One region of the Paraburkholderia sp. SECH4 genome, then DNA from elsewhere that is predicted to be linked to it. Evidence: riboswitches for the same ligand, from Rfam matches in the RefSeq annotation. Region 1 holds a riboswitch; each other region holds the start of a gene.
What was found. A riboswitch is a leader RNA that binds a small molecule or an ion and turns the genes downstream of it on or off. The one in region 1 is predicted to bind cobalamin.

Region 1 (7,767 bases):
CTGTCTCAGCGCACCACGCGGCCTGACGCAGATGGCCGCGCCCGCTGCGGCAAAACGTGTATCGTGCACGATTCGCGACGAAGGCTATGGGATTCCCGAGGAGCAGCAGGCGGGCCTGTTCGAGCGCTTCCGGCGCTTTCACGAGACGGAGCGGCCGGAAGTGGGCGGTGCCGGATTGGGCATGGCATTCGTCAAGACCGTCGTGACGCGCCATGGCGGCGATGTCGAGGTGGTCAGCGCGCCGGGCAAGGGGACCGCGTTTACGATTTCCCTGCCGGCACTCGACGAAGCGCAAGCCGACGTGCCCACAATGCCACGCTCATGACTATGAACACTCATCTTATCGAAGCGAGAAGCCGGTGAAAGCGATATTGATCTGTGCTGCGCTGGCCGCGGCGAGTCTGACTGGATGCGCCGGTTTGAACGCCGATGTGCACACGGCGAATCCCTCGGCCGTGCTGCAGGGCGAGCGCACCTATACGATTGCGCGCATGCCGTCGCAGGATGTCAGCGCGGATCATCCGCAATTTGAAACGATGCTGCGCGATGAGCTGGCGAAGAACGGCTTCACCGATTCGGCGGGCAAGTCCGCGCGCTATTTGCTGTCGATTGCGTATGACACGCGGCCGGCCGCAATCGGCGTGGGCGCGAAGGACTGCGCGCCAGGCGTGTGCGAACGCTCGCCCGAACCGCCGTTTTCGCTATTCGGCGGACGCGCTTATCAGCACGCGCTGACGCTGCGGTTTTTCGAGCAGTCGAGCGGACAGGAAGTCTACAAGGTGAGCGCGGCCAGCAGCGATCGCGATGCCGACCCGCTGCATGCGATGCCGGTGCTGGTGAAAAGCGCGCTGGCAAAATTTCCGTTCGATGCGCCGCCCGACTGGCGCGTGAAACTGCGAACCGATCAGGCGGGCGGCGTGCCGGATGTGGTTTCGGTCAAGCCTGTTCAGCCGTAGCAGTCAGAGGTCTGCGCCCCCGTTATTCCGGCGCTTTGTCGTCTGCCGGCCAGCGATTTTCGAACACGCAATCGGCGAGCGGCATGCGGCTCGCCCAGCGTTCGGTTTCCAGCATCGGCTCGCTATAGAACTGATCGACGTGGCCGAGACACAGGATCGCCACCGGCCGTGCGCCCTCGGGCATATGCAGCAGCGTACGCACCGTGTCGACGTCGAATAGCGACACCCAGCCCATTCCCAGACCTTCCGCCCGTGCGGCCAGCCACATGTTCTGGATCGCGCACGCCACGGAAGCCAGGTCCATTTCCGGCAAGGTGCGGCGTCCGAAGATGTGACGCTCGCGGCCGTCCATCAGCGCCATCACCAGCAGTTCGCCGCATTCCAGCATGCCTTCCACTTTCAGCTTCATGAACTCTTCGCGACGCTTGCCGAGTGCGTCGGCGGTGGCGAGGCGTTCGCTTTCGACGCTCGCGTGCAGCGCCGTGCGCAAAGCCGGGTCGGTAATGCGCGCGATGCGCCATGGCTGCATGAAGCCGACGCTCGGCGCATGATGCGCCGCATCGAGCAGGCGTTGCAGCACGGCAGGGTCAACCGGGTCGCGCACGAAATGGCGCATGTCGCGCCGCTCGTAAATCGCGCGGTAGACGGCTTCGCGTTCGGAATCGTTAAAAGGCTTCGCCATGGAACAGGGCGGCCGTGAAGGCCGGGTTGGAGGGCCAATAAGCATGCATATAGGTTGCCACGATCGAGCCGGCGCGGAATACGGCCTCGCCGGGGGCATCGTTATTTGGCCGGGTGGCTGAACGCAGCGGCGTGAGCGGCGTCGTCAGCTTTGAGTAGTGAAATGTGTGGCCGGTCATTGAACCGTGCAGGCTGTCGATCTGTTGCATGCCGAGCGCGGTGAAGCGCGTTTGCATTGTTGCATGGCCGGGCAGCAGGCCGAGCATCGGCGTTGTGGTGCCGCCCGTGTCGGTCAACTGTTCAAGCAGGTAGAGCATACCGCCGCATTCGGCGACGACCGGTTTGCCTGCTGCAGCATGCGCGAGAATCGTTGCGGCACTGCGCAGATTGCGGGCGAGCAATTCCGCATGCAGTTCGGGATAGCCGCCTGGCAGGTACAGGGCGTCGGCATGCTCCGGCAGCGCTTCATCGGCGAGCGGTGAGAAATAATCGATGTGCGCGCCGAGTGTCGCCAACAGCGTGACGTTGGCCGGATAGATGAACGAGAATGCGGCATCGCGCGCAATGGCGATGCGCTTGCCTTCCAGAAGACGCGGCGGTGCTTCTTCTATAGGCGTGCCGAATTCGACCGGCGGCGGCAATTTGGCCAGCGCGGTTTGCGCGAGCGCATCGGCGGCGCGATCCAGACGTGTGTCAAGATCGTCGATCTCCGCCGCCTGATGCAAGCCGAGATGGCGGTCGGGCAGCTCGATCTCGTCGTTGCCGCTGATGTGCCCGCACCAGCGCAGGTCCGGCGGCAAAGTCTCTTCAAGCATTTGCGCGTGCCTTGGCGAACCGACGCGATTGGCGAGCACGCCGTAAAACGGTACCTCCGGCCTGAATTGCGCAAGGCCGAAAGCGACCGCGCCGAAGGTCTGCGCCATGGCTTTCGCCGAAATCACCGCGAGTACCGGCACGCCGAATGTGGTTGCCAGATCTGCGCTGCTCGGCGTGCCGTCGAACAGACCCATCACGCCTTCGATCAGAATCAGATCCGCTTCGGCGGCCGCCTGCGCGAGCAGATTGCGACAGGCCGACTCACCCACCATCCACAGATCGAGCGACAGGACTGGCGCCCCGCTGGCACGCGCCAGGATCATCGGGTCGAGAAAGTCGGGGCCGGTCTTGAATACGCGCACGCGTCGCCCCTGTCGCCGATGGTAGCGAGCCAGACCCGCGGTAATCGTGGTCTTGCCTTGGCCCGACGCGGGCGCGCTAATGAACAGGGCGGGGCACGCGGACATCGCTCAGAACTCCACGCCACGCTGCGCTTTCACGCCTTGCTCGCGATACGGGTGCTTGACGATGCGCATTTCGGTGACGAGGTCGGCGGCTTCGATCAGCGCGTCCGGCGCGTGACGGCCGGTCACCACCACGTGCAGCATCGCCGCGCGCGCGTTCAGTACCGACAGTACTTCGTCGAGCGGCAGGTATTCGTATTTCAGCACGGTGTTCAGTTCGTCGAGGATCACCATCTGATAGTCGCCGCTTTCGATCATGCGACGTGCTTCGTTCCACCCTTTGCGCGCGGTGGCGATGTCGGCGTCGCGATTCTGCGTGTTCCAGGTGTAGCCGTCGCCCATCGTGACGAAGTCGCAATTGGCGATTGCGCCGAGGAAGTCGCGCTCCGACGTATGCAGCGCGCCCTTGATGAATTGCACGACGCCGAGGCGCATGCCGTGCCCGAGCACGCGCACGGCCATGCCGAACGCTGCGGTGGTTTTGCCTTTGCCGGTGCCGGTATTGACGATAAGCAGACCTTTTTCGACGGTGGCGCTGGCCTGCTTTTTCTCATGGCCCTCGCGCCGGCGTTCGGTCATGCGCTGATGGGATTCGGGATCGGTCTTCATGGGAGGTCCTGTTCTTGAGCGTCGGTGTTTGTGTGTTCGCGGGCGGGGCGGGCGGTGGTCGATGCTATCGCGACTGTGACGCCGGCGTGTACGGTTTTGCGCACGAGTAGCCGTGCGTTGGGGGTGTCGGCTGCAGACGAGGCAACTGGGGTAATTGATCCAACCGATGCATGGGCCGCACCAGGTACGCTGGCTGCACCAGATTCGGCCGCCGCAGCGAGCAAGGCGCACGGCTCACAGACGCCGTCTATGCCGAGATGCTCGCGTGCGGCCGCCGACGGATCGTCCACGGAGATCGCCGCAATTTGCTCGCGGCTGAACAGCTTCAGCGGCAGCGCATGACGTGCGCAGAATTCGAGTAAGCCGGCTTCCTGGGCTTTGACGTCGACCGAGGCGATCGTGCTGATTTCGTCGAATGGATGCGAGCCGAGCGTGGCACGTACAGCCGTTTCGATTTCCTCGGCGGAGCTGTGCAAACGACAACCGATACCGACCGTTAGCGTTTTCATTGCGTGTCCGCGGGGTTCGCTGCCAACATTCACCGCATGCCGCGCCAACGCCAGCGACGCCACACCGCCGATCACCACGATCGCCGGCGAGCCGAGCCCGGCGCGCGAGACCGTATCCGCGAACTCGCCGAGCCGCGCGAGCGCATGCCGTTGCTCGGGGCGCGTAGCCGATTCGATCGCCGCGCACGGCGTATCGGCGCTCATCCCGGCCGCGAGCAACGCGTCGACGATTTCGTTCAGCCGCCGCATGCCCATGTAAATCACCAGCGTCATCCGCGTGGCGACGAGCGCGGCCCAGTCCGGCTCGCCGCTGCCGGCGCCGTGTCCGGTGACGAACACCACACCTTGCGCGTGATCGCGATGCGTCACAGGAATGCCGATTGCCGCGGGCGCCGCAATCCCGGCGGTGATGCCGTTGATCACGTCCACGCGGATGCCCGCGGCATGTAGCGCTTGCTGTTCTTCGCCGCCACGGCCGAACACGAACGGATCGCCGCCTTTCAAACGGGCGACGCTGCGTCCCGCCTGCAGATGTTCGAGCATTTGCGCGACGATGCCGGCCTGCGGCGTCGACGGATGCCCGCCACGTTTGCCGACGTACACGACCAGCGCGTCGGCGCGCGCGAACTGCAGCACGTCGGGGTTCACCAGATCGTCGACCAGGACCACATCGGCTTGCGCCAACGCGCGCGTTGCCTTGAGCGTCATCAGTTCGACATCGCCGGGGCCGGCGCCGATCAGCCAGGCGCGGCTCATTGCGGCGTGCATGGCGTGCGCCATGTCGTGATAAACGGAAACGGATGAGGCTCGATGAGGCCGGAGGCGACGGAAATTGAGGTCATGCGGTGCTACGGATTACGCGCGACGAATAACGCTGCTCGCCGCGTTTCTCACAGGGAAACGCCAACGGCCGCGCGACGTCGTGCTTCAGCGCCTTCACATCCGTCCCTCGCGGATTCCGGCGGCCGGCAGCGTGACGTTCGCTGCCTCCGCGTCTGGCCGGTATCCGGGCTGGCGGCCTCATGCGTTTTGCCTTCCCGTCCGGATTCGTCGGACAGTGGCATCAAAAACGCATGCGCGATGCGAAAGCACCGCAGGTCGCTTACCGTTGCGGGGACAGCACAGGTTGAGCGCAGCGAGCGCGGCCTGTTTCCCGTTTAACTGCACATGCGAACGCATATGCGGGCACCAAACGCGCGCATACGATAGCACACGGCGGGCCGCGCCGGCACTGTGGAAAGGCCTTGCCGCAGCCCGCGGTTCCTTGACGGCACGGGGCGCTCGGCCTACACTCGCACGCACTTTGGTGCTCGCGTGCGCGCTCGTGCGCATGCAGTTAAACGGGAAACAGGGTGCCCACCTGCAATGGACCGGGTCAACCTGTGCTGCCCCCGCAACGGTAAGCGAAAAGCGGTGCGTTCAAGAGCGCCGCGGAGCCGGCTTCGATGTCCACGCGCAAGGCCGCGTCGGCATATAACCACTGGGCGAGAAACCACTCGTCCGGGAAGGGGAAGCGGCGCTTTCGCCAGCCCGGATACCGGCCAGACTACGAAGAACGACCATCGCGGGGATGCGGTGGCGCGTTCATGACCTCATTCTCGTTTTCTGTTTTTCGGTTGCCTCGGCAACGCCGTTGTTCGTCCCCGTGTCTGGTTAATGTCGTGGTTTGGGGCATGTGCCCCGTTTGCCCAACCTGTACACAATGCGCCGGCGTGCACGAGCAGCTCCTACGGATGGACCTCACGATGCAAACTCAAATGCGCAAGATCCCCGTCACCATCGTCACGGGCTTTCTCGGCAGCGGCAAGACCACGCTGCTGCGGCACATTCTTCAGCATGCGGGCGGCAAGCGCATCGCGGTGATCGTCAACGAGTTCGGCGAACTCGGCATCGACGGGGAAATCCTCAAGGGTTGCGGCATCGGCTGCGATGAAAACGGCGTCGAAACCGAAGGGCAACTGTATGAACTCGCGAACGGCTGCCTGTGCTGCACCGTGCAGGAAGAGTTTTTCCCGGTGATGGAAAAGCTGGTGGAGCGCCGCGAGCAGATCGATCATGTATTGATCGAGACGTCCGGCCTCGCATTGCCGAAGCCGCTGGTCCAGGCGTTCAACTGGCCGCAGATCAAGAATAGCTTTACCGTCGACGCGGTCGTTACCGTGGTTGACGGCCCGGCCGCGGCGAGCGGCCAGTTCGCCGACAACCCGGTCGCCGTGGATGCGCAACGCAAGGCCGATCCGAATCTCGATCACGAATCGCCGTTGCACGAATTGTTCGAAGACCAATTGTCGGCGGCCGATCTGGTGATTCTGAACAAAACGGATCTGCTCGACGACGCGCAGCAGGCTTCTGTCGAGGCCACCATCCGCGAAGAAATTCCGCCGCAAGTGAAGATCGTGCGCGCGCAGATGGGTCAACTCGACCTGCATACGCTGCTGGGCCTTGAAGCGGCGTCGGAAGAAACGATTCATCTGCGCCACGACCATCACGGTTCGGCCGAAGACGCCGATCACCATCACGACGAGTTCGATTCGGTGGTGGTGCACGCGAATGTTTCGTCGCGCGAAGCCGTGATCGCCGCGTTGCAGGGCCTCGTCGAAACCAACACGATTTACCGCGTGAAAGGGTTCGCGGCGTTGCCGGGTGCGGCGATGCGCTTGGTGATCCAGGGCGTGGGCCGTCGTTTCGATAGTTATTTCGACCGGCGCTGGCAAGCGGGTGAAACGGGCGCAGAGCAACAAAGCCGCTTCGTGCTGATCGGCGAAGACCTCGACCAGGCCGCGCTGCAACAGGCATTCGACGCTGCGTTGGGCGCCGTCGCGAACAGCGCCCAGCCGCAACAGGCGTAACCTGTCATGCATCTGCTGCGCACTACGCCGGGCGGTTTTGTCGACGATACACAGGGCGTGATCCGGATCGATCAACGGCCCGCCGATATCGTGGTGCTCAGCTCCGCGGATACCACGCTGTCGTTGCTCGCGAGCGTGTTTCCTCGTCTGGGCGCGGGTTTTCCGAGCGTGCGGCTTGCGAACGTCACGTATTTGCGGCAACCGGCTTCGGTCGATTTCTATGTCGAAGACGTGTTGCAGCATGCGCGTGTCGTGGTGGTCGATCATCTCGGCGGCGAGGCGTACTGGCCGTACGGCATCGAACAGGTGGTCGCGCTCGCCGAGCGCAAGCAGCAGACGCTCGCGATGTTCTCCGGCGATCTGCAGGAAGACCCGAATCTCCTCGCGCGCAGCACCGCCGACGCCGATCTGTGTCATCAGCTATGGCGCTATCTGCGTGAAGGCGGCCCGCAGAATGCCGAGGCGTTCCTGCGCTTTCTCGCGTACCGCGCGCTTGGCTGGGGGCGCGAGCCTGCGCTGCCGCGCGCGTTGCCTGCCGCGACGCTCTACCATCCCGAACGCGACACGCCGACCATTGCCGACTGGCAGGCGCGCTGGCGGGAGGGCGCGCCGGTCGCTGCGATTCTGTTCTACAAGGCGCATCTGCAAGCGGCCAACACGGCCGTGTTCGACGCCCTGATCGATGCGCTCGAAGCGCAAGGCCTGAATCCGCTGCCGATCGCGATTACCTCGCTTAAAGACGCGATGAGCCGCGACGTCGTACAGCAGTTGTGCGCGCAACATGATGTCGCGCTGGTGCTGAATACAACCGCATTCGCCGCGTCCGCTATCGATGACCCCGAGCCGCTTGCGCTCGCCGGCGACGCGCCGGTGATGCAGGTGA
Region 2 (7,767 bases), on a different contig from region 1:
CGCCCGCACCGAGAATCACGATCGCGGGCGGCGTCAACCTTGCCATTTTTCCCCCGGCACCACGAGCAGCGAAAAATACGGCGAGGCCATCGGGTCGACTTCGTCAAGCGGCACGATGCGCTGATTGCCCATGGTCGCGCGTTCGACATAAAGCGCACGATGCGCGAGTCCCAGTTCGCCGAGCACGCGCCGCACCTTATCGAAATTGCGGCCGAGTTTCATGATGACGGCAGCGTCGGCATCGGCGAGACGCCGCCGCAGTTCGTCTTCAGGCAACACGCCGGAGAGCACCGACAAACTCTGATTGCGATACACCAGCGGCGAGCCGAGTACCGCTGCACCGCCGAGCATCGAGCACACGCCGGGCACGACTTCGGCTTCGAAACGCGCCGCGAGGCGGTCGTGCAAATACATGTACGAGCCGTAGAAAAACGGATCGCCCTCGCAAATCACCGCTACGTCGCGGCCCGCGTCGAGATGGCCGGCGACGACCTCCGCCGCGGTGTCATAGAAGTCGGCGATGATCACTTCATACGAAAGCGGCGGTTCGAGCGCTTCGGTCGTGACGGGATAAACGAGCGGCAGATGCTGTTGAGCGTCATGCAGATGCGCCTCGATGATGCTGAAGGCGTTGCCCTTCTTACCCTTTGCGACGAAATACGCGACCACGGGTGCCGCTTTCAGCAAGCGCAGCGCTTTCAGTGTGATGAGCTCAGGGTCGCCGGGGCCCACGCCCAGTCCGAATAAACGTCCTTGCACCGTCATTTACTCGACCTCCGTCGCCAGTGCGTTCACGGCAGCGGCGGCCATCGCGCTGCCGCCGCGTCGACCGTGAACCACGACGTAGGGCACGCCGCGACTGTCTTCGGCAAGCATCGCTTTCGATTCGGCCGCGCCGACAAAACCGACCGGAAAACCTAGGATCAGTGCGGGTTTTGCTGCGCCGGCATCGAGCATGTCGAGCAAGTGAAAGAGGGCGGTCGGCGCATTGCCGATCACGACGACGCTGCCGGCCAGCCGGGCCCGCCACAATTCGAGCGCAGCCGCCGAGCGCGTATTGCCGAGTTCGCGTGCGAGTGCGGGCACGTCCTGATGCGTCAGCGTGCAAATCACGTCGTTGTTCGCGGGCAGGCGTGCGCGCGTGATGCCTTGCGCCACCATGCCGGCATCGCACAGAATCGGCGCGCCTTGCGCCAGTGCCGTACGGCCCGCGGTGCCTGCGCCTTCGGAAAACTGAAGATCTTCAACGACGTCGACCATGCCGCAGGCATGGATCACGCGCACCGCGAGTTTCTCGAGGTCGGCAGGGATGCGCGACAAGTCGGCCTCCGCACGTATCGTCGCGAAGGATTGGCGATAGATCTCCTGACCGTCGCGAATGTAATCAAGCATCTGAGGGGCTCCGGGCCGGGTATGCCAATGGGGCGAGCATGTCGGCGGCTTGTTCGATCGTAAGTTGGTGCGCGACGCGCGAGCCGAAACCCGGCTGGCCGTCGCGTCGATAAAGGTCGTAGATGCCGGGCGCCGCAGCCAGCAGCGTGTACGGCGCGCAATGTGCGGCAGCGCATGAGCGCGGACAGCCGCTCAGATGGACGTCGACGCCGTCGGGTAAGCGATCTGCTAGCCGTAACGCATCGGCTTTGGTGTCGGCGAGGCTTTTTGCACAGCCTGTGGAACCGGCGCAGGCGATCAGACGTGTCATAGGCTGCGCTGGATCGCATGCGAGGCCTAGCGCGTTCATTTCAGCGAGCACGGTGGGTGCGGCATCGGCTGCGATATCCGGTAGTAACACGCTTTGCCAGGGCGTGATGCGCAGCGTGCCGTTGCCTTGCTGTTGCGAGAGCGTGGCGAGGCCGCGCAAGGTCGTGGCGTCGAGGCGTCCGAGCGGCGGTTGGCCGCCTACGTGCAGCATTCCCACGACTCGCTGTGCGTGCGCGCCGAGTCGCAGCGTGGTATCGGCGGCCGTGGGGCGTAGCCAGTTTGCAAGCGATGTGTCGCGTGACAGTGGGAAATCGACGTACGTTTGAGCGTGCTGCAATAGCGCGTCGACGGGATGCGTGGCGAGCAGGTGACGCATGCGCGTGGCATCTGGGGCGGCCAGATCGAGGAACGTATGCAGCAGCGCGCGGACGAGGTCTGTGACTTGCGCGGGCAGCACTGCGGCGAGAGCGCCTGCGTAATTCGGATGAGGATGGTCAACGGCGCTATGCGAGCCGGTACGCGCGATATGCGGGAAGGCATCGGCATCGGCATCGGCATTGACGTCAACGTCCGCGTTCGCCACAGCAGGCGGACAACCTGCCAATCCAAGCACAAATCGCACACCGTCTTCAGCTTGCGTCGCCGCGAGCCAGACATCATGTGGATGATCGAGTCTGGCAAGACGCTCACCACCATCGAGCAGTAGCGCGAATTTGGGCGATAGCGCCGCGAAACGCGCTTCGGATTGCAGCAACGTGAGCAGTTCGACGCAAAGCGGCCTCGTATCGAACAGCGCAAATGGATCGCGCCCGGCAGTTGGGCTCACCATCACATTGCGCACATCGTCCGCAGCGGACGCCGAAATTGCGGTAGGAGCTTGTCGTGCGGTCGTCGGTCGCGTATTCGAAGCATCCGCTGCGCCGAACCGAGATGCGGTTGAAGTATTTGCCAAGGTCTTTAGCAGCAAGCTGTCAGCATCCACCGCACCGGTCGCCCGAATCGGCCCAAGCCCCGCATCGACCAGCGCCGCGATCAACGCCGCTTCATGCCCGCTTCGCACGCCACGCACCTGCAGATTCGCGCGATTGGTCAGCTCGACCACACCGGCCGCATGCCGCTCGCTGACGTCGGCGATCACCGCGGCCTGCGCCGCGCTCAACTCACCGCCGGGCAATTTGATCCGGCAAATCCCCCCATCGCGCGCCGCGACGATGCGCAGCAGCCCCGGGCACGCCGAGGGCCGCAGCGCGAGGGCCGCATCGGGCAAAGCAGTGGAGGGCGAAGCTTGATTCAAGACGGACACCGGGTTTAGCGTCGCGCGACGGCCCGAGCAAGCCGCAAAGCGGCGATTGCTGCGGCATCGGTACACCCCGCCCGATGTAGGCTGGCACGAACAGTCTGGCCGGCAGGTCTCCTGGCTGGCAGGTCATGGTCCGCCGCGGCCTTCCCGGTCGAACCAGTGGCGCGGAGCGCAGGCGGACTCGCTGCATACAGTTGCGGGGGCAGCCACAGCAACACTGTGTTCCCTCTTCGGCCCCGAAGGGCACCGGCGGCTGTATTATGCCTTTTTTCGAACAGCACAACGAGGCTGGACGCTTTGATCGGCGTGGCACAGCGCATTATTTGAAGATACAGAATGAGGATGGATGCATGCCGGCGTGGCTGACCGTGGTGGGCATAGGCGATGACGGCTTCGCCGGCTTGGGGAGGCCCGCGCGGCGTGCTTTGCTGGAAGCGTCGGTGGTTTATGGCGGCGAACGTCATCTGGCGATGCTGCCCGCACGCCTCGCCGCGCGCCGTGAGGCATGGCCCAGGCCGTTCGATCTCGCGCCTTTGCTGGCCGAGCGTACGGGGTCGGTGTGTGTGCTGGCGAGTGGGGATCCGATGCTGTTCGGCGTCGGCGCGACCCTCGCGCGGCAGTTGCCGGCAGGCGAGTTGCGGGTATTGCCGGCGCCGTCGTCGTTGTCGCTGGCGGCCGCGCGGCTTGGCTGGCCGTTGCAGGACGTCGCCACGGTTTCGCTGGTGGGAAGGCCATTGCCGACGCTGAATGCTCATCTGCACGACGGCGCGCGCGTCTTCGTGCTGAGTGCCGATGGGCGCACGCCCGCCGCGCTGGCCGAACTGCTGAATGCGCGCGGTTTCGGCGCGACCCGGATGACCGTGCTGGAACATTTGGGCGGCGATCTGGAGCGGTGTATCGATGGCCGTGCGGACCAGTGGTCTGCGGGCGAAGTGGCAGCGTTGAACCTGATCGCGCTTGAATGCCGTGCAACGGAAGGCGCCCCGCGTTTGCCGCTGACCGTCGGCTTGCCCGACGACGCCTTTCGCCACGACGGTCAGTTGACCAAGCGCGACGTCCGCGCGATCACGCTGGCACGCCTCGCGCCGACGCCCGGCGAATTGCTATGGGACGTGGGCGCGGGCAGCGGCTCGATCGGCATCGAATGGATGCGCGCGCACCCGACCTGCCGCGCGATTGCGATCGAAGGGCACGCGGAGCGGCAGCGGTTCATCGAGCACAATCGCGATGCGTTGGGCGTGCCGGGTCTGCAACTGGTGGCTGGCCGCGCGCCTGATGCGCTGGAAGGATTGGCTGTGCCGGATGCCGTGTTCATCGGCGGTGGCGTGACGGTGCCGGGCGTGCTCGACGCGTGCTGGGCGCGTCTGCGCGACGGCGGACGTCTGGTTGCCAATGCCGTGACCTTGCAAGGCGAGGCCGCGCTGGCAGCGTGGCGTGAGCAACACGGTGGCACGTTGACCCGCATTGCGCTGGCCGACGCACAGCCGCTTGGCGGCTTCGATACGTGGCGCCAGGCGCTGCCGATCACGCTGCTGGAGGTCACGAAGCTGGCTGACGGCGCCGACGGCACGTTCCGTGCGAGCGGCGCGAACAGCACGAGCAATACGAGCAGCACGAACGCCGCTAGTGGCATCAATGCCGCCATTTGCACATCCGGCACCTCAGCCACCCCCGCAGACTCACCACCCCACCCGTAATGCGCGAAGAGACGCCCGAACAACCCGCGCCGCTGCGTAGCGGCTACACGACCGGCAGTTGCGCCACCGCGACGTCGCTCGCGGCCGCGCGTCTGTTGCTCGCGGGTATCGTCAGCGAGGTCGCGGAGATCGTGTTGCCGAAGGGCCAGCATGTGCCGATGCCGCTGGTGTTCTGCCGCCTGACCGCCGACGGCGCGGAAGCGGGCACGGTGAAAGACGCTGGCGACGACCCCGACGTGACACACGGCGCGATCGTATTCGCCCGCGTGCGACTGCTTGCCGAACCGGGTGTGATCTTCCGCGCAGGGCCAGGCGTTGGCACCGTGACGCGCGCCGGCCTCACGCTGCCCGTCGGCGAACCAGCGATCAATCCGGTCCCGCGCAAGATGATGACCGAGCATCTGACCGAGCTCGCGGCGGAACATGGGTACGGCGGCGGCTTCGAAGTGACGATCGGCGTCGAAGGCGGCGAAGCACTTGCACTGAAAACGATGAACCCGCGCCTCGGCATTCTCGGCGGCTTGTCGATTCTCGGCACTACCGGCATCGTCCGGCCGTTCTCGTGCTCGGCCTATATCGCATCGATTCATCAGGGCATCGACGTCGCGCGGGCGAACGGTTACCTGCATCTCGCGGCCTGCACCGGCAACGCAAGCGAAGACGCGATGCGCGCGCATTACGGTCTGCCGGACATCGCGCTGATCGAAATGGGCGACTTCGTCGGCGCGGTGCTCAAGCATATGAAGCGTGCGCCGGTCGAGCGCTTGAGCGTGTGCGGCGGCTTCGGCAAACTCAGCAAACTGGCGGCCGGGCATCTCGATCTGCATAGCCGCAATTCGAGCATCGATCTGGAACGGCTTGCGACCTGGGCTGCGGAGTATGGCGCCGACGACGCGTTGCAGGCGGCGATCCTCGCCGCCAATACGAGTCAGCAGGCGGTCGCGTTGGCTCACGCGCGGCAGGTACCACTCGGCGATATCGTCTGCCGTCACGCGCTGGCCGTCGCGCGCGCTATCGTGCCGCCGCAGGTCGCGGTCGAAATGTTTGCGATCGATCGCCAGGGCAATCTGATCGGAGCCGCGCAATAATGCGGGTCCTGCTGCTCGGCGGCACCGGCGACGCTTTGCGGATCGCCAGACAGCTCGGCCCTGAGCATGTGTACAGTCTCGCGGGCCTTGGCAAGGTGCCGGACGATCTGTCATGCGAGGTGCGCGTGGGCGGCTTCGGTGGCAGCGAAGGGTTGGCGCGTTATATCGAGGACAGACGCATTAGCCTCGTGATCGACGCGACACATCCGTACGCCGCGCAGATCAGCGCCAATGCCGCGAAAGCGAGCGGCGCCGTGCAGGTACCGTGCTGGGCGCTGCGCCGCGAGGGCTGGCAGCCGCAAGCTGGCGACGACTGGCGCATGGTCGACGATTGGACCGAACTTACGGCCGCGCTTTCTTCATTCAAGCGGCCACTGTTCACGCTCGGACGCGAACCGCTCGCGCATCTCGACGAAATCCCGCCGCAGCAGTTCTGGACAATACGCTGCCTCGACGCACACGAAGCCAATCCACGTGCGCGGATTCTGGCGACACGCGGGCCGTTTACGCTCGAAGGGGAGCGAGCGCTGTTCAGCGCGGAAGCATTCGATGTCGTCGTCAGCAAAAACAGCGGTGGCAGCGCCACGGAAGCGAAACTCGAAGTCGCGCGCGAACGCGGCTTGCCGGTCGTCATGCTGCGGCGCCCTGCATTGCCCGCAGTCGATCGCGATTTTGCAAGCGTGGCCGACTTGCTGGAAGCATTGCAAGTCATAGGTTAAATGGCGCATGCATGTCATGCCGGCCAAACGAATCATGGAGTAGTGAATGACGGTGTTTTTTATCGGCGCGGGTCCCGGCGACCCGGAACTGATCACGGTGAAAGGGCAGCGCCTCGTGCGTGGCTGCCCGGTGATCCTGTACGCCGGCTCCCTGGTGCCGGCCGCTGTGTTAGAGGGGCATAGCGCGGAGCAAGTCGTCAATACCGCCGAGCTCGACCTCGATCAGATCGTCGCCTTACTCAAGGCCGCACACGACAAAGGCCAGGACGTGGCACGCGTGCATTCCGGCGACCCGTCCTTGTATGGCGCGATCGGCGAGCAGATCCGCAGACTTCGCGAACTCGACATTCGCTACGAGATCGTACCGGGCGTGACGGCAACCGCGGCATGCGCGGCGACCCTCGGCTGCGAACTCACCTTGCCCAATATTTCGCAGACGCTGATCCTCACGCGCTTTGCAAGCAAAACGACGATGCCGGACGGCGAACAACTCGCCGACCTCGCGAGACATCGCGCGACGATGGCGATTCACCTCGGCGTGCGCCATCTTGCCCGCATCGTCGATGAACTACGGCCGCATTACGGCGGCGCGTGTCCGATCGCGGTGATCTATCGTGCGAGCTGGCCGGATGAAGAAAAGATCACCGGCACGCTCGACGATATCGTCGGCAAAGTGCAGTCCACCAACATAGAGCGGACTGCGCTGATCCTGGTGGGACAGGTGCTGGCGGCTGAAGGATTCGCGGAGTCGACGTTGTACGCGAAAGGCGGCTGATCCGTACACCGCCGATTCGTTATCCCCCTGTTTTCAACTGCGCCCACAACCTGCCCTCCAGACGTTTGATCTGAGCGGGCAAGGGCTTGAGCAGAAACAGCGTTTTCAACACGGACTCAGGCGGGTACACGGTCGGATCGTTGAGAATTTCCGGCCGCACGAATTTGCGCGCGGCGGCGTCCGCATTCGGATAGAACACCGCATTGGTGATCCCGGCATGAACCTCGGGGCGCTCGATGTAGTTGATCCAGTCGAGCGCCGCCTCCGGATGCGGCGCATCTTTCGGGATCGCCATCATGTCGAACCAGACCGGCGCGCCGCCTTGAGGGATGAAGTATTTGACCTCGTAACTCTTGTTGGCATCGCGCGCGCGATGGCTCGCCATCGACACGTCACCCGACCAGCTCAACGCGAAACAGATGTCATCGCCCGCAAGATCGTTGATATAACTCGTCGCGTTGAACTGCGTGATGTACGGGCGGATCTT
Region 3 (7,767 bases), on a different contig from region 1:
ACGATATCCATGCGAGCCCCACGAGGTAGATGCTCAGTTCAAAGATCTGTTGCGCGAAGCCGAGGCAGTCGCCGGTGTAGCCACCGATGCGTCTGACGAAATAGCGGCCCAATGCAAAGCGCAGCGCCATCAGTACGGCGAGCGTCACGCCGGCGAAGCGCCAATTCGGCGAATCCAGCAAGTTCGGCCAGAGCAACAACGGCAGACCGAACACCGCTGCGCAGAGCAACGCGGGGCCGCTCAAGCGTTGCGCAACCGGTTTGGCTTTGCCTTCGGCGCGCACGTAGTCGAGTGTGGCCAGATAGCTGATGGCGAACACACGGCTCGCGGCATGCGCTGCAATCATCAGACTTGCGGCGCGCATCGGCGGCAACGCGGTGAGCGTTTGCCACTTCAGTGCTAGCGCGATCACGAGCGCGATGGCGCCGAAAGCACCGATGCGCGAATCATGCATGATGCGCAACGCGTCCTCGCGCGTATAGGCGCCACCGAACGCATCGACGCAATCGGCAAGTCCGTCCTCGTGAAATGCGCCGGTGACGAGAAGCGACACCGCCATCGACAGGAGCACCGCCACGCCCGCTGGAAAGACATGCAACGCCGCGAGATAAACCAGCGCGCTCAATCCGCCGACCAATAGACCGACGAGCGGGAAATAACGCGCCGCCGCATTCAGATAGTGCGGCTCATAGCCGACCCAGCGCGGCACCGGCACGCGCGTGAAATAGCCGAGTGCCGTGAAGAAATAGCGGAGTTCAGCGAGCGGATTCATGAGTGAGCCGGACGCACGCTTCTGAATGACTGCGCGTCGTACAACAGCGCTTCGTATAACGGATTACACATCGCGATTTGCGACACCGGCCGATTCGAAGCTGGCCATTTCGTTCACGAACGCCACTGCCGCGCGCAGCAGCGGCACCGCGAGTACCGCGCCGGTGCCTTCGCCGAGACGCATATCGAGCGAAAGCAATGGCAGCGCGCCGAAATGATCGAGCATGCGCCGATGCCCCGCCTCGTTCGATGCATGCGCGAACACACAATACTCGCGGACGTTCGGTGCGAACGCATCGACCACCAGCAACGCAGAGGTCGCGATGAATCCGTCGACAAGGATCGTCATACGCGCTTGCGCGGCAGCGAGATATGCGCCCGTCATCATGGCGATTTCGAAGCCGCCGAAGGTGGCGAGCACCTTGAGCGGATCATTGGAAACGGCGTGATGCGCGAGCGCGGAGGCGAGTACGTTGCGCTTTTTTGCGAGCCCCGCGTTGTCGAGCCCCGTGCCACGTCCGACGCATTCGTCGATCGGCACGCCGCACAAGCGGCTCATCAGACACGCGGCCGACGACGTATTCGCAATGCCCATTTCGCCGAAGCCGATCACATTGGTGCCGAGCGCCGCGTGATGCCGCACACGAGCCGCGCCCGCTTGCATCGCGGCAAGTGCCTGTTCGTGCGTCATGGCGGGTTCGTGCGCGAAGTTGCGCGTGCCGGCCGCAACCGGAATGTCGATGAGCCCCTCCGTCGACGGCAGCGGCGTCGCAATGCCTGAGTTGACCACTTCGAGCTCGACGCCGGAGACGCGGCTCAAGGCATTGATCGCCGCGCCGCCCGTGAGAAAGTTAGCGACCATTTGCGCGGTCACCGCTTGCGGATACGGACTCACGCCTTCCTGCGCAATACCGTGGTCACCGGCGAACACGATCATCGCCGGACGTTCGACCGTGGGGTGTGTCGTACGCTGGATCAGCCCCATCTGGCGCGCGAGCGTTTCCAGCCGCCCAAGACTGCCGGGCGGCTTGGTCTTGGTATCGATGATGTGTTGCAGTTCGGCACGCAGCGTTTGATCGAGCGGTTCGACTTCGGTCAATTCCGGCAAACCTGGCAAAGAAGTCATAGACGTTTCTAAAAGAGAGAGTGTTTTTATAAAGCGCTTAGCCTGCCGGCGTGTCATGCGCCGCAGGCGATTCGTGACGCGAGCGCGGCGCGGGAATCAGCGCCTCATGCTCGCCGTCGCGAATCAGAATCAACGGATAGCCGAACGCGCGGCTCGTCAGCGTGGGCGTCAGCACGTCGTGCACCGGTCCGGCATACGCGCCGCCGTTGCCGTCGAGCAGCAGCGCATGTGTTGCGAAGCGGCGCGCCAGGTTCAGGTCGTGGCACGAAAACATCACTGTACGCCGAGGTTCGCGCGTCCAGGCGGTCAGCGCTTCGAGACAGTCGATCTGATGGTGCAGATCCAGATGCGAGAGCGGTTCGTCGAGCAGCAATAACGGCGCTTCCTGGCACAACACTCCTGCGAGAGCAACGCGTTGACGTTCGCCACCCGAAAGCGACAGCACGTCGCGCGCGGCGAATGCGGCGAGTCCCAAAACGTTCAGCGCGGCATGCGCGGCAGCACGATCGGCCTCACCCTCCCAACCCCAGCCGGTCAGATGCGGAAAACGGTTCAGCATCACGATGTCGAGCACACTCGCGCTAAAGGCGTCCGCAGCGCTTTGCGGCATCAGCGCGCGACGCTGCGCGAGCGGCAATGGCTGCCAGTCGGCGAGACGCACGCCGTCGAGTTCGACATGACCCGCCGACGGCTGCGCCAGACCGGCGAGCGTGGATAGCAAGGTCGTCTTGCCCGCGCCGTTGGGGCCCGCGACGCACCAGATCTCGCCTGCGTAGAATGTATGCGTGAACGCGTCGAGCAAGGTGCGCATGCCCGCACGCAAGGTCAGGCGTTGCGCGCTAAGCGCCGAATGCGGGGCGTTGTGTGCGTTCATCATCGGCGCCTGCGCAACAGCATCCACAGGAACACGGGCACGCCGACGATCGACGTGATCACGCCGACCGGCAATTGCGCCGGTGCGATCACAGTACGCGCAATCAGGTCCGCGCCCATCACCGCGACACCACCACCGAGCGCCGCTGCTGGCAGCAGCATGCGCTGATCGTTGCCGAAAGCGAGCCGCAGCATATGCGGCACGACGAGCCCGACAAAACCGATCGTGCCGGCCGTGGTCACAGCCGCGGCGGCCGCCAGCGACGCCACCAGATACACGCGCAAGCGCAGCGGCATCACAGCAACGCCGAGCGCCTGCGCGGCGGCGTCGCCCCGCAGCAGCACATTCAGACGCGGTGCTGCGGGCACGATCGCCACCAGCACGATGACGAGCGCGGCGAGCGCCGTCCATGGCATCGCGCCGCCGTTCAGATCGCCGGTCAGCCAGAACAGCATGCCGCGCAACCGATTGTCCGGCGCAAGGTTGAGCAACAGGGTGATGACGGCGCCCCAGCCGGCCGCGATCACCGCGCCGGTCAGCAGCAAACGCGGCGACGTATCCTGCGGCTCGCCTCGCCACAACTCACGGCGTGCGAGGCCAAGCACCAGCAGGATCGACACGAAGGCGCCGGCGAACGCGCTGGCATCGACGATCCACCACGCACAACCGGCGATCATCGCGACCAGCGCGAATGTCGCCGCGCCGCCGGAGACGCCTAATACGTAGGGTTCGGCCAACGGGTTGCGCAACAGCACTTGCAGCAGCGCACCGGCCAGCGCAAGCAACGCGCCGCACGCGAAGCCGGCCAGCGCGCGCGGCAAACGCAGCGTGCGCACGATCTCACCGGCAAGATCGCCGGACTCGACATGCGACGCGTGCGACGGCAGCAACGCCGCCAACACGCGCGCTGGCGCGAGCGACACGCTGCCCAACGCGAGCGACGCCATCAGCACAACCAGCGCGACTGCCGCGAGCACGAGCCAGATCGCGGCCGCGCGCTTCGCGCTCATCACGCGCAACGTGGTCGTGGACATCGGGCTCGAGCTACGGTTCATCGGCGCGTTCTCATGCAAATACGTTCGTCACTGCTGCTGCCAACCGACCGTGACATACGCACCGCGCCGCGGCGAGTTATACGAGTAGGCCGTTTCATAGTCCTTGTTCAACAGGTTCTGGATCTGCGCGGCGACATACCACGCCTTCGTGATGTTATAGCGCGCCGACAGATTCACCCCGCCATAGCCGCCCAGCGTGCCGCTGCTATCTTCACGGGCGCCGCTGACGATCCACTCGCCGCCGACACGCCACCCGGCAATGCTGCGATTCACCGCCAGCGACGCGAAGCGCCTTGCACGCCGCACCAGATCGGTATCGCTATCGAGGTCGACGGGATTCTGCAGCGTTACCGACGCGCGCACATCCGTCTTGCCCACATGGCCGCTCCACGATCCTTCGAGCCCCTGCACCTTCGCACGGCCGACGTTCTCGGCCAGATAGATGCCGGGCGTAACCTGCTCGTAGTCGATCAGATTCGAATAACGCGTCTGGAACGCGCTCAGACGCATCACACCAAGCGCGTTCGACGCGTACTGCAACGCTGCTTCGATCGAATGGCTGCGCTCCGGTTGAATCGACGGATTGCCGCTGAGCGGATAGTACAGATCGTCGAAGCTCGGCGCGCGGAATGAATCCGAATAGCTTGCAGTCGCCTTCCAATGCTCGGTGATGTCGAAACCGTAGCCGAGATAGTAACTGTTCGCCCCGCCGAAATCGGAATACTGATCGCGCCGCACGTTGGCCTGAATCTGATTGCGCCCAAAGCGCCCCGTGTAGCCGACAAAGCCCGAATCCACATGCCGGTCGGGAGCGGCGAACGTATCCGAGTCGAGGCTCTGGTCCAGATGCTCATAGCCGACCTGCAGTTTCTGCTGCGCGGCGAGCGCGAAATCGTTTTGCCACGTGTACTGGCGATTGTCGGTATCGAAGCGGCCGTTGTAGATGCCGTTGGTATTCGCCACGCTGCGGTCGTCGCCTTCGGAAACGATGAAGTGCGTGGTCCACCAGTCGGTCAGTTTGCCGTTCGCGAACACCGACACCTGGCGCACTTTGCTGTAGAGGTTGTTCAGATCGGTCGGCACACCGTACGCGTTGTCGTAGCTGTTATTGCCGTTCGACTGGAAATAGGTGACGCCCGCGTCCCACTTGTCGCTGAACTTGTGACGCAGCGAAGCCGAGATGCTTTCGTTCAGATAGCCGTTCGCGTTCGGATTCGCGTTGGGTGCCTGTGACGGATTGAGCGACGAAAAACCGTCGTCTTTCGAGCGCGCGAGCGAAATGCTGAAGGTGGTGTTGCCGTCTTTATCCAGCGCGCCGTTCACACCGGCTTGCTGCGTCTGCGTGTGATAGCTGCCATAGCCCACCGAAAAATTGAAACGCGGCGGATGGTCGCCGCCGTCTTTGGTGAACACCTGCACCACGCCGCCAATTGCGCCGGAGCCGTAAAGCGCGGACACGTTGCCATTCACCACTTCGACGTGATCGATCTGGTCGAGCGGAATCTGCGCGAGTTGCGGCGCGCCCAGGCTCACGGAGTCGACCCGTACGCCGTCGATCAGCAAAAGCGATTGCGTCGACGACGCGCCGCGCAGAAACAGACTCGTCGTGGAGCCCGGGCCACCGGTGCGCGAAATTTGCGCGCCGGGCGCGAGTTGCAGCAGACCGGGCAAATCGGTCGCGGTCGTATCGGCGATGTCCTGCTGATCGAACAGCGTGGTCTGTGGGATCGCATCGGCGAGCGGTTGCGGCCCGCGCTCCGCGGTCACGACAACGGGCGACAACACCGCGGGTGACGAACCGGTCGCCCCCGTATCGGCAGAAGAAGAAGACGGCGACGAAGAAGCAGCAGCAGCTTGCGCATGCACGACGAGCGGCAGGCTCGCAAAGGCGAGCAACGCCGCGCGAGCGATGGGGGACAGCATGGGATGACATTCCTGTGGATAGCGTGCGCGGCCCGCTTCCCCGCGGGCCGATGCGTAACGAGGCGCCCGCGTTGTTTTACGTTTGCGCGGGAACGAACCTCTCCCTCTGGCCGGTATTCGGGCTGGCGACACATCGATCCCGCCTTCCCACGCGTGACGCGCAGTGGCACACTCGCGTGTTCAGCTTCAAACACGCGATCAGGATCGACCTGCATGACGAATGCGGTCGCTTACCGTTGCGGGGGCAGCGCAGGTTAGCGCGTTCAGACGAGGCGCGCGCCCTGCTTCCCGTTTAACTGCGCACACTGTGGAAAAGCGTGCGCGAGCACCAAAGTGCGGCCAGTTTAGGAGCGGCCTTCAGGTCCGTCAAGAATGGTTAATCCGTGCGCAAACTGTTCTGTTAAGTGCAGGTTATTGTCCGATGCATGAGTTGTTTTTCATCATATGGTCGATAAAAGCCGGCACAAAGCGATGTTGTTACGTCTCGAAACGAGACAATTGTCGGAACCTGCGACATTCCGCGCTAAAATGCGATGTCTTTAGAGGACGCAGCAGATGCTCACCGAACTCGAAACACTTTCACAGAATATCGGCAAGCTGATTACGATCAGCCAACGCCACAATGAAGCGCGGCTCGCGCTCGAAGATCAGCTCGCCCAAACGCGTGCCGAAGCAGAGGCCACACGCACGGAACTCGCGCTGATGCGCGAGGAGCGCGATGCGCTGCAGGCGGAACGCGACGCGCTGTCGGCAAAGATCGACGACGCACAGGTGCGCCTCAATGCGATCCTCGAAAAACTGCCGCGGGCCCGCGCGCACAGCGAGCCTGATAATCAGCTCGATCTGCTCGAGGCCGCGCCGCATGAGGAAGAAGCGGAGAGCGACGTCACCCGCCATGGAGAAAATGCATGACCACCAAGCAGATCGAAGTATCGATTCTCGGCGTGCCCTATCGTCTCGCCTGCTCGCCGGAAACTGAAGGCGCGCTGCTTGAAGCGGTTGCACGCGTCGACGCCGAGATGTCGAAGATCCGCAATAGCAGCAACGTGCGCGGCACGGATCGCATTGCCGTCATGGCCGCGCTGTCGCTGGCATCGGAACTGCTTAAGCTGCAAAGCAGCGTGCGGCACGGAGAAGCATTTCCCGCTGAAGAAATCCGGCGTACAATGCACCAGATGAACGAGCAACTGGGTACTGTGATTCAGCAGTACAGCATGTAAAAGTATCTTGTAGCCGGTCCTGAGATCGGCTGCGGATTCAAACGAGGTGCATGAGCAAAGATTCATGCAAACGTTTTGAATTCAATCGGTTTGACTTCCCTGCCTGGTTCGCCAAGGTCATATATTCCTTGAACCAATGCCATGTGCACGGTTGTGGAAATTTGTAGCACGGGTGTGCGCGTCACTCTGTCTGATGTACCCGAAGTGCTGCTAACTGCGACCAATTCTGAACCCCCGGTTCAGGATGCCGGCCTAGCGGCTAAGGCGGGGACCTATTCAAACGGCATCGGACTTCGGTTCGGTGCCGTTTTTCTTTGGGCCTCGATTTTTCTTGCTGTATCAAACCTTTAACGTTCAATTCGATTCATGCGCTACTGGCTAATGAAGTCCGAACCGGACGAAGCAAGCATCGACCATCTTGCCCAGGCACCGCACCATACGTTGCCGTGGACTGGCGTGCGCAACTATCAGGCGCGCAACTTCATGCGCGACACGATGCAGGTCGGCGACGGTGTGCTGTTCTATCACTCGAGTTGTCCGGAGCCAGGCATTGCGGGGCTCGCGGAGGTATCGTCCACCGCGTATCCGGACCCCACTCAATTCGATAAGAAGAGCCCCTACTACGACCCGAAGTCGTCGCAGGAAACGCCGCGCTGGCTACTCGTCGATGTGGTGTTCAAGAAGAAGATCCCGTTGATTCCGCTTGCCGCGCTGCGCGAGCATGAGGAATTGAAGGACATGCGTGTGCTCGTCAAAGGCAACCGCCTGTCGATCACGCCGGTGACCGAAGCTGAATGG
Region 4 (7,767 bases), on a different contig from region 1:
GCATCCCGGGGATTGGGGGGCGCCGCTGCGTCGGCCGTGAGCACGCCATGGCTCGTGCGTCGCCATTTTCTGGCAGCGACGACCAGGGTGCTGCTGACGGTGCGGCGCAAGGTATCGAGATTCGACATGGCCGCTATTGTATTTCCTAAATATTCGTTAGCAAGCTATTGAATCGGAATTTTTTGTGAAGCGCGGCTTTCGTGCCGCTGTCGCAAAAGCCCGGCTCATTTAGCCGTAAACGCGCTCCTTCACCAGTTCGATAAAGCGGGTCGCCGCGCTATTGCGCAGTCCCGCAGGGTAAGCAAGATGCAGCGGAGCACTTAACTTCGCGGGATTCGTCAATGTGCAATAGACGGTGCCAACCTGGTCGTAACGTTGCATCGACGCCGGCACCAGCGTCACCCCCAACCCTGCTGCGACCAGATTGATCCCCGACACCATGCGCGGCACCTCGCGCGCAATCCGCGGGACGAACCCGGCTTGTCTGCATGCTGCCAGGATATCCGCATACATGCCGGGTGCGCCCGGCCGGCGCACCAGAATGAAGTCCTCGTGCGCCAATGCCTTCAACGACACCTGCGGCCGTTTCTTGCCCGCTCCTTTCAGCAACGGATGCCCGACCGGCAATACCACCACCATCGGCTCGTCGAGCAATAACTCGAACGCCACGCCCTCGCGCACATCGACCGGCTTGCGGAGAAACGCGGCCTGAATCTGCCCCGCGGCCAAACGCTCGATAATCTCCGCCGCATTGAGTTCGGCAAGCTCCACGGCGACCTCGGGACACACCGCGCGAAAAGCCCGGATCGTCTCCGTCGTAAAAGGATGGAACGCCGCCGAACTGGTGAGGCCGATCGAGATCGTGCCGAGCTCGCCGCGCGCAATCCGGTGCGCCCTGTCCACCGACTGTTGCAGGTCCTGCAGCAAGCGTTGTGCGTCTTCCGCAAAGGCCTGCCCCGCGGGCGTCAAGCTTACGCCGCGCGGCATGCGCACAAATAGTTCGAAGCCGATCTCTTCCTCCAGCGTTCGAATCTGCTGCGAGAGGGGCGGCTGTTGCATGGCCAGCCGCTCGGCAGCACGCGTGAATTGGCCTTCCTCGGCAACCGCCAGGAAGTAGCGCAAGTGGCGAAGCTCCATCGTGTTCTGTCTCCTCGGTCGTGCCTTGCTTTCTGTGCATTGCCATATCGTATAGATATGGATGGTGCATAAAACAGGTATTTTACATTTACCACGCCAAATCCTACGATCTCGTCCATCGCATCGATCGAGGTCCGCGTTACCCACGGCAAGCAGGCTCGAGCGCTCCGCGACATAAAACTAAATCGACTGGAGACGATAGTGATAGTCATGCCAAACTGGCCTTCCGCGTGACGCTCGGCATCCGCCACCGGTTCTGAGTTTTCGAACTTTTCAACGACGGATCTGACGATGCACCGCGTTCAAGACAGTGCACGGTGATCAGGAGCAAGCTGCATGACATTGAATTTTTCAAGACGTCTGGCGATGGGGTGTGCGGCAGTGGGTACCGCCATGCTGACAATGCTCACGCAACCGGCATTCGCGGTGCATGCCTACGAGTCGCATCTGAAGCCGGTGGCGACGATCTCGGATACACGGTTCGTGATCGACACGCCGCAAGGGCGAGCTGAATTTCCGCTGTACCTGTCGAAAGACTGGAACGTCGCGCAACCGCAGGTAACGCGCGCGGTGATCGTGATTCACGGCAAATTGCGCAACGCGGACGTGTACTTCCGTACGGCACAGAATGCACGCGACGCCGCCCACGCGGATCTCGACAGCACGCTTCTGATCGCGCCGCAATTCCTTGCCACGCTCGACGTGCGCGTGCATGACGAACCGGCCGATCTGCTGCGCTGGACCGGCGACGCGTGGATGGGTGGCGAAGCGGCGCGGGCGCCGCTGCCCGTCAGTTCGTACGCGGTGCTGGACGCAATCGTTACGCGTCTCGCGGATCGCAAGCTGTTTCCGAATCTGCGGCACGTCGTGTTCGCCGGGCATTCAGGCGGGGGGCAGGTCGTGCAGCGTTACGCGGTGGCGGCGCATAACATCGACGTGCTGGCGAACGAAGGCATCGATGTGCGCTACGTGGTGGCGAGCCCGTCGACGTATGCGTATTTCGATGCACAACGGCCGACCGAGCAAGGTGTATCGGCGCCGTTCGATGCCGCGCAATGCGCCGATTTCAATCAATGGAAATACGGCATGGACAATCGGCCGCCATACCTCGACGACCGCTCGCCCGCACAACTCGAAGCGACTTATGCGTCGCGCCGTATTGACTACCTGGTCGGCGGCGCGGACGACGATCCGCAGCAAAGCGCGCTCGATAGAAGCTGTGCCGCCGAAGCGCAAGGTCCGCAGCGCGTTGCGCGTGCGGAGGCGTATTACCGGTACATCCAGTCGCGTCATCCGGAAGGGCTGAAGCAGAGTTTTCATGTCGTGCCAGGTGTGGGTCACAACGGCGCGCGCATGCTGACGTCGGTCTGCGCATTGTCGGCAATGTTCGACACCCAAGGATGCGAGCAATGAGTGGGGCGAGCGTGAATCAGCGTGACGGTGCGGCGTCCACCGCGGAGGCATCGAACGGACTGAGCCCGCCGATGGTGCGGCGCGCGATCTTTGCCTCGGTGCTCGGCAACGGACTCGAGTGGTTCGATTTTCTGATCTACGGCTACTTCGCGAAGATCATCGCGCTGGTGTTCTTTCCCGGCGGCAGTGGCTTCGTGTCGATCATGCTGACGCTCGCCACGTTCGCCGTCGGCTTTATCGTGCGACCGATCGGCGGCATTCTGTTCGGTATCTACGCGGACCGGGCGGGGCGGCGCAAAGCGCTTTCGCTGCTGATCATTTCGATGGCGGCGAGCACGCTGTTGATGGGCCTCACGCCGGGTTATGCCAGCATCGGCATCGCGGCGCCGTTGCTCGTGGTGCTCGCGCGGCTGTTGCAAGGGCTCTCGGTGGGCGGGCAGTTCGCGACGGCCTCGGCGATGCTGGTCGAGTATGCGCCGTCGCACAAGAAGATGTTCTACGGCAGCTTCAATATGTCCGCGCAGGCGTTCGCGTTGCTGCTTTCGTCAGGCGTCGGTTATCTGCTGACCACGCAGCTCACGCATGAGCAACTGGTGGCATGGGGTTGGCGCCTGCCGTTTCTGTTCGGCGCGTTGGCGGGGCCGTTTGGTTTCTACATCCGGCATCGCGTGGCGGAATCGCCGGAGTTCGAGCGCTTGCTCGATCAAAAGGATAAGCCGCCACGTGTGACGGTGCGCCAGTTCTTCCGCGATAACGGCGACGCGGCGATCTGCGCGATGGGCGTGATCATCATCGGCGCGGCGACCAATTATGTGTGGCACTCGTATCTGTCGGTGTATGTCGAGCGGCAATTGCATCTGCCGCTGTCCACCGCGCTGCTCGGCGCGTTCGTGTCGGGCGTGCTGAATCTGTTCCTGTTTCCGCTGTCCGGCAAGCTTGCCGATCGTTACGGCGCGTACCGGCTGTTCTATCCGATCGTAATCACGTGGATGGTCTGCGTATATCCGCTTTATCACTTCGTCGTGACGAATCCCACGCCGGGGCATCTGTTCATCGCGCAGATGGTCGCGACGGTGTTCCTCGCCGCCATGTCCGGTTCGCACCCCGGCATGCTCGCGACGCTGTTTCCGGTGCGTAGCCGTTCGGCGGGCGTAGCGCTGTCGTACAACATTGCGGTGACGCTGTTCGGCGGCATGGCGCCGCTCACCATCACCGCCTTGACGCATCTGACCGGCAGCAGTTTGACGCCGGCGTTCTACCTGATTTTTGCCGGTTGCGTGTCGCTCGCGATGGTGTATTTCACGCGTTCGGGACGTGAGCCGGGCGGTGCAACGGCGAAGTTCGTCACGCGCTAACCGCCTCTAGCCAGACTGATTAGATGACCCACGAGCTTATTGCATGACCCAGCCTTTGATCACAGATGACGAACGCGCGCCGAATGAACGTCCGGTCGCTGTCGTCGGCAGCCGGCATCTGAGTGTCGCGACGCCTGCGGGCAGCGGCACCGTGCCGGTGTTCGCGAACGGCGACTGGCTTGCGCCGACGCGTGACGTCAAGCGCGCCGTGATTCTGATTCACGGACGCCTGCGCAACGCGGACACGTACTTCCATCTGGCGGAGCGCGCGTGCGCACTTGCTGGTGGCGATGCAGCCGATACGCTGCTGATCGTGCCGCAATTCCTCGCGAGTGCCGACGTTAGCGCGCATGTGTTGCCGTCATCCACGCTGCACTGGGATTGGACTGGCTGGATGGGCGGCGACAACGCCGAAGGTCCGGCGCCGCTCAGTTCGTTCGATGTGCTCGACGCCATCCTGCAGACGCTGGCGTCGCGCGAGCAGTTTGCGTCGCTAACCGAGGTGGTGATCGCCGGGCATTCGGGTGGTGGCCAGGTGGTGCAGCGCTATGCCGTGGTGACGCGAGGTGAGGCGCCGCTCGTCGCGCGCGGAATCGCGCTGCGCTATGTGGTCGCGAATCCTTCGTCGTATGTGTACTTCGATGCGATGCGGCCGACCGCGTCCGGTGCATTCGCGGCGTTCGATGCGGCGGCGTGTCCGTCGTTCAATCGCTGGAAGTATGGGCTCGAAGAGTTGCCGGCCTATGCTTCTAGTGGCGGGGAGGCGGGCTCTGCTGATGCGCTTGAATCGCGCTATGCGCGTCGTGACGTCACCGTGCTGCTCGGCGGCGCGGATTGCGATCCGCAGCATTCGGCTCTCGACCGTTCATGCGCCGCGCAGACTCAAGGCGAGCATCGGCTGGGGCGCGGACTGGCTTACGCGCGCTATATGGCGTCGCGGCATCCGGAAGGGGCGGCGAAGCATCGTACGTTTGTGATCGACGGCGTTGGGCACGATGCGAAGGGGATTTTTGCATCGGTGCAGGGGCTGGCGGCGTTGTTCGGCAAGGCATGAACCGTGCTACCGCCATAAGGCCACCTTTCAAAGGACTGTGCCGACATGAACAAGACCGCGACTCCTCGCGGCCGCCGTTATTGCGACGCCGGCCACCATGTCCAGCCGCGTCGCGAGCGTCGCAACTCGACCATCGAGAGCGGCGCGATCTCGATGCGCGGAAACACGGCTGGCGACGCGCCGAGCGCATGAACAATGGCGGCCCGGATCACTGGCGCGTGCGTGACGGCGACCACGTTTTGCGTGGTGCTCGGGATGACGCTCGTTTTTTCGCGTAACGTACGATTCCTTGCCTCGTTCGCTCCATCATTTGATGCACGGTCTGTTGCGCGGGTCACGTCCTCGCTCCACGCATCGTTTAACGCATCGAGCCACTGTCCCACCCGCTTCACGAGTTGACTGAACGACTCGCCGCCGTGCGCGGCTGCGTCGGGATCATGTGTCCACGCGGCGATGTCGTGCGGTGCTTCGACTGCGAGATCGGCAAGGCGGCGGCCATGCCACAGGCCGTAGTTCATGTCTGCCAGTCCCTCGTCGACCGATGCACCCTGGCTCAGAGCCGCGGCACCGAGCCCCAAGGCCGACGCCGTGTCGCGCGCACAAACGGCCGGGCTGACGAAAACCGCCGCGTCGTCCGGAATCGACAGGCGCGCTCGTGCGGCGGCTGCTTCGGCGAGGCCGCGTGCGTCGAGCGGGTCGTCGGCGGGGAAGCGGCCCGCACGCATCGCCGCGGTCGATGCGTGGCTGATCAGTAACAGCCGTGTGTCCATTCAGTTGATTTCCATAAAGACCGGACTAAAGCGGGACGCCGCGTACATGCTTTGTATTGCCGGGAGGCAAAGTTTAGCGCGTAGAATAGCGTCACTGCGAAGCACGGAAGCCGGTGAGAGCCCGGCGCGGTCGCGCCACTGTAATCGGCATTCATGAGCCGAAAGCCAGACCTGAGCTTCGCACCATCCCTCTTCAATCGACTATCGGGGCGCGTTACCCCCAGGAGATGTCCATTATGACCAACGCTGTTTTCGATTCCACGACACAGCCTGTCGCCCAACCCACGCCGATTCCGCTGCGTGAATTGCTGCCTTGGGTCGTGTTTGGCGGCTTGCTGCTGTTGCTCGCGCTGTATTTCGTTGGTGCGGAACAGGGTGCCACGTCGCTGGTGCCTGGCATGTATGTGCATGAATTCGTGCACGACGGCCGCCATCTGCTCGGCTTTCCCTGCCACTAACGGAGTCGAACATGGTTGGTAAATTGTTGGTACGCGGGATGCTTGCAGGCATCGCCGCGGGATTGCTCACGTTCGGCTTCGCGAGATTGGTGGGCGAACCGCAGGTCGATCAGGCGATTTCCTTCGAGGAAAAGGCCGACGCCGCCAAAGGCGAAGCGCCCGAACCCGAACTGGTGAGCCGCGGCACCCAGGCGGGCCTGGGATTGTTGACTGGCGTGGTCACGTACGGCGCCGCGTTCGGTGGCCTGTTCTCGCTGGTGTTCGCGTATGCGTATGGCCGCGTCGGCGCGCTGAGTGCGCGCGCGTTGTCCGCATGGCTCGCGCTTGGCGCGTTTATTGCGCTGGTGATCGTTCCGAACATCAAGTACCCGGCGAATCCCCCTTCGGTGGGCGACCCCGAGACGATCGGGACGCGGACCGGCTTGTTCTTCCTGATGATCGCGATCTCGCTGGCCGCAATGGTGTTCTCGCTGAAGGTTCGGCGCCGCGCGGCGCTGAAGCTGGGCGCGTGGAATGGCTCGATTGTGGCGGGCCTGGTGTTCGTCGTGATCATTGCTGCCGTGCAACTGTCGATGCCGACGATCAACGAAGTGCCGGCGGCTTTCCCGGCGGTGCTGCTGTGGAAGTTCCGCGTCGCGGCCATCGGCATGCAGGTGGTTATGTGGACGACAGTTGGGCTGCTGTTCGGCGCCCTCGTCGAGCGAAGCAAATTGCTGGCTCCCGCGAGCCGCAGCGCCGCGAAGTCCGCTTACCTTTGATGTGAATGGCGTGACCGCGCGAGCCGCGGTCACGCCGGCGTGCAGCGCGAGAGAAACCAAATACATCAAGTACTTGGCGCGTTTGCAGGAATGTTATCCACAGGCTTGCGAACATTTTCTGTGGACAAGTTCCATGGCCGCATAACGTTATGCGAATCGCTTGGTTGCCCGAAGCCGGGGCAAATCCGACACTCACTCCAATCTCAAGCAAACCGAGCCTGGAGCCATGTCGAATACATCAAACCTGCGCCCATCATGGGCCACTCGCATCACGACACTTCTGCTGCTGGCCGCATCGGCAATAACGACGACAACGGCAATCGCAGCGCCACCTTCGGGCGATCCGATCCTGATAGGCGTCAGCGGCCCGCTGACCGGACAGAACGCTCAGTACGGCGCGCAATGGAAAGCCGGCTTCGATCTTGCATTGGATGAGATCAACAGCCACAACGGCATCAACGGCCGCCCGCTGAACTACGTCTTCGAGGACAGCCAGAGCGACCCGCGCCAGTCCATCACGATCGCGCAGAAATTCGTCAACGACCCGCGCATCCTGATCGAACTCGGCGACTTCTCGAGTCCCGCTTCGATGGCGGCGTCGCCGATTTATCAGCATGCCGGCCTCGTGCAACTCGGTTTCACCAACTCGCATCCTGACTTCACCAAAGGCGGCGACTACATCTGGAGCCCGTCAGTCAGCCAGGCCGACGCGCAGCCGTTGCTTGCCGACCTCGCCGTGAAAACGCTCGGCCTCAAGCGCATCGCCGTGCTCTATCTGAACACCGACTGGGGACGCACCAGCAAGGACGTCTTCGTCAAAGC

Region 2: another riboswitch for cobalamin. It lies ahead of M0D67_RS17140 (oxidoreductase); the one in region 1 lies ahead of cobA (uroporphyrinogen-III C-methyltransferase).
Region 3: another riboswitch for cobalamin. It lies ahead of M0D67_RS33995 (TonB-dependent receptor); the one in region 1 lies ahead of cobA (uroporphyrinogen-III C-methyltransferase).
Region 4: another riboswitch for cobalamin. It lies ahead of M0D67_RS07100 (CbtB-domain containing protein); the one in region 1 lies ahead of cobA (uroporphyrinogen-III C-methyltransferase).

What each region holds. Positions count from the first base shown of each region.
Region 1 is NZ_JALOCP010000068.1:5,812-13,578, reverse strand. It holds gene M0D67_RS40400 (CHASE2 domain-containing protein) at 1-325, shown strand, start outside; gene M0D67_RS40395 (DUF4136 domain-containing protein) at 360-956, shown strand; gene bluB (5,6-dimethylbenzimidazole synthase) at 979-1,638, opposite strand; gene M0D67_RS40385 (cobyrinate a,c-diamide synthase) at 1,622-2,920, opposite strand; gene cobO (cob(I)yrinic acid a,c-diamide adenosyltransferase) at 2,924-3,526, opposite strand; gene M0D67_RS42205 (cobalamin biosynthesis protein) at 3,523-4,035, opposite strand; partial or broken gene cobA (uroporphyrinogen-III C-methyltransferase) at 4,075-4,791, opposite strand; cobalamin riboswitch at 5,015-5,243, opposite strand; cobalamin riboswitch at 5,323-5,596, shown strand; gene cobW (cobalamin biosynthesis protein CobW) at 5,781-6,884, shown strand; gene cobN (cobaltochelatase subunit CobN) at 6,891-7,767, shown strand, end outside.
Region 2 is NZ_JALOCP010000011.1:87,164-94,930, forward strand. It holds gene cobJ (precorrin-3B C(17)-methyltransferase) at 1-46, opposite strand, end outside; gene M0D67_RS17130 (precorrin-2 C(20)-methyltransferase) at 34-765, opposite strand; gene M0D67_RS17135 (precorrin-8X methylmutase) at 766-1,392, opposite strand; gene M0D67_RS17140 (oxidoreductase) at 1,385-2,995, opposite strand; cobalamin riboswitch at 3,088-3,267, opposite strand; gene cbiE (precorrin-6y C5,15-methyltransferase (decarboxylating) subunit CbiE) at 3,352-4,698, shown strand; gene M0D67_RS17150 (cobalt-precorrin-5B (C(1))-methyltransferase) at 4,698-5,786, shown strand; gene M0D67_RS17155 (cobalt-precorrin-6A reductase) at 5,783-6,505, shown strand; gene cobM (precorrin-4 C(11)-methyltransferase) at 6,552-7,280, shown strand; gene M0D67_RS17165 (polyamine ABC transporter substrate-binding protein) at 7,300-7,767, opposite strand, start outside.
Region 3 is NZ_JALOCP010000038.1:12,769-20,535, reverse strand. It holds gene M0D67_RS34015 (adenosylcobinamide-GDP ribazoletransferase) at 1-772, opposite strand, end outside; gene cobC (alpha-ribazole phosphatase) at 1-11, opposite strand, end outside; gene cobT (nicotinate-nucleotide--dimethylbenzimidazole phosphoribosyltransferase) at 836-1,897, opposite strand; gene M0D67_RS34005 (ABC transporter ATP-binding protein) at 1,935-2,774, opposite strand; gene M0D67_RS34000 (iron ABC transporter permease) at 2,771-3,826, opposite strand; gene M0D67_RS33995 (TonB-dependent receptor) at 3,854-5,749, opposite strand; cobalamin riboswitch at 5,840-6,097, opposite strand; gene M0D67_RS33990 (hypothetical protein) at 6,305-6,661, shown strand; gene M0D67_RS33985 (cell division protein ZapA) at 6,658-6,969, shown strand; RNA gene ssrS (6S RNA) at 7,063-7,244, shown strand; gene M0D67_RS33975 (EVE domain-containing protein) at 7,336-7,767, shown strand, end outside.
Region 4 is NZ_JALOCP010000003.1:364,583-372,349, forward strand. It holds partial or broken gene M0D67_RS07070 (MarR family transcriptional regulator) at 33-128, opposite strand; gene M0D67_RS07075 (LysR family transcriptional regulator) at 229-1,137, opposite strand; gene M0D67_RS07080 (alpha/beta hydrolase) at 1,474-2,550, shown strand; gene M0D67_RS07085 (MFS transporter) at 2,547-3,905, shown strand; gene M0D67_RS07090 (alpha/beta hydrolase) at 3,949-4,959, shown strand; gene M0D67_RS07095 (histidine phosphatase family protein) at 5,037-5,729, opposite strand; cobalamin riboswitch at 5,784-5,923, shown strand; gene M0D67_RS07100 (CbtB-domain containing protein) at 5,966-6,187, shown strand; gene M0D67_RS07105 (CbtA family protein) at 6,199-6,945, shown strand; gene M0D67_RS07110 (ABC transporter substrate-binding protein) at 7,172-7,767, shown strand, end outside.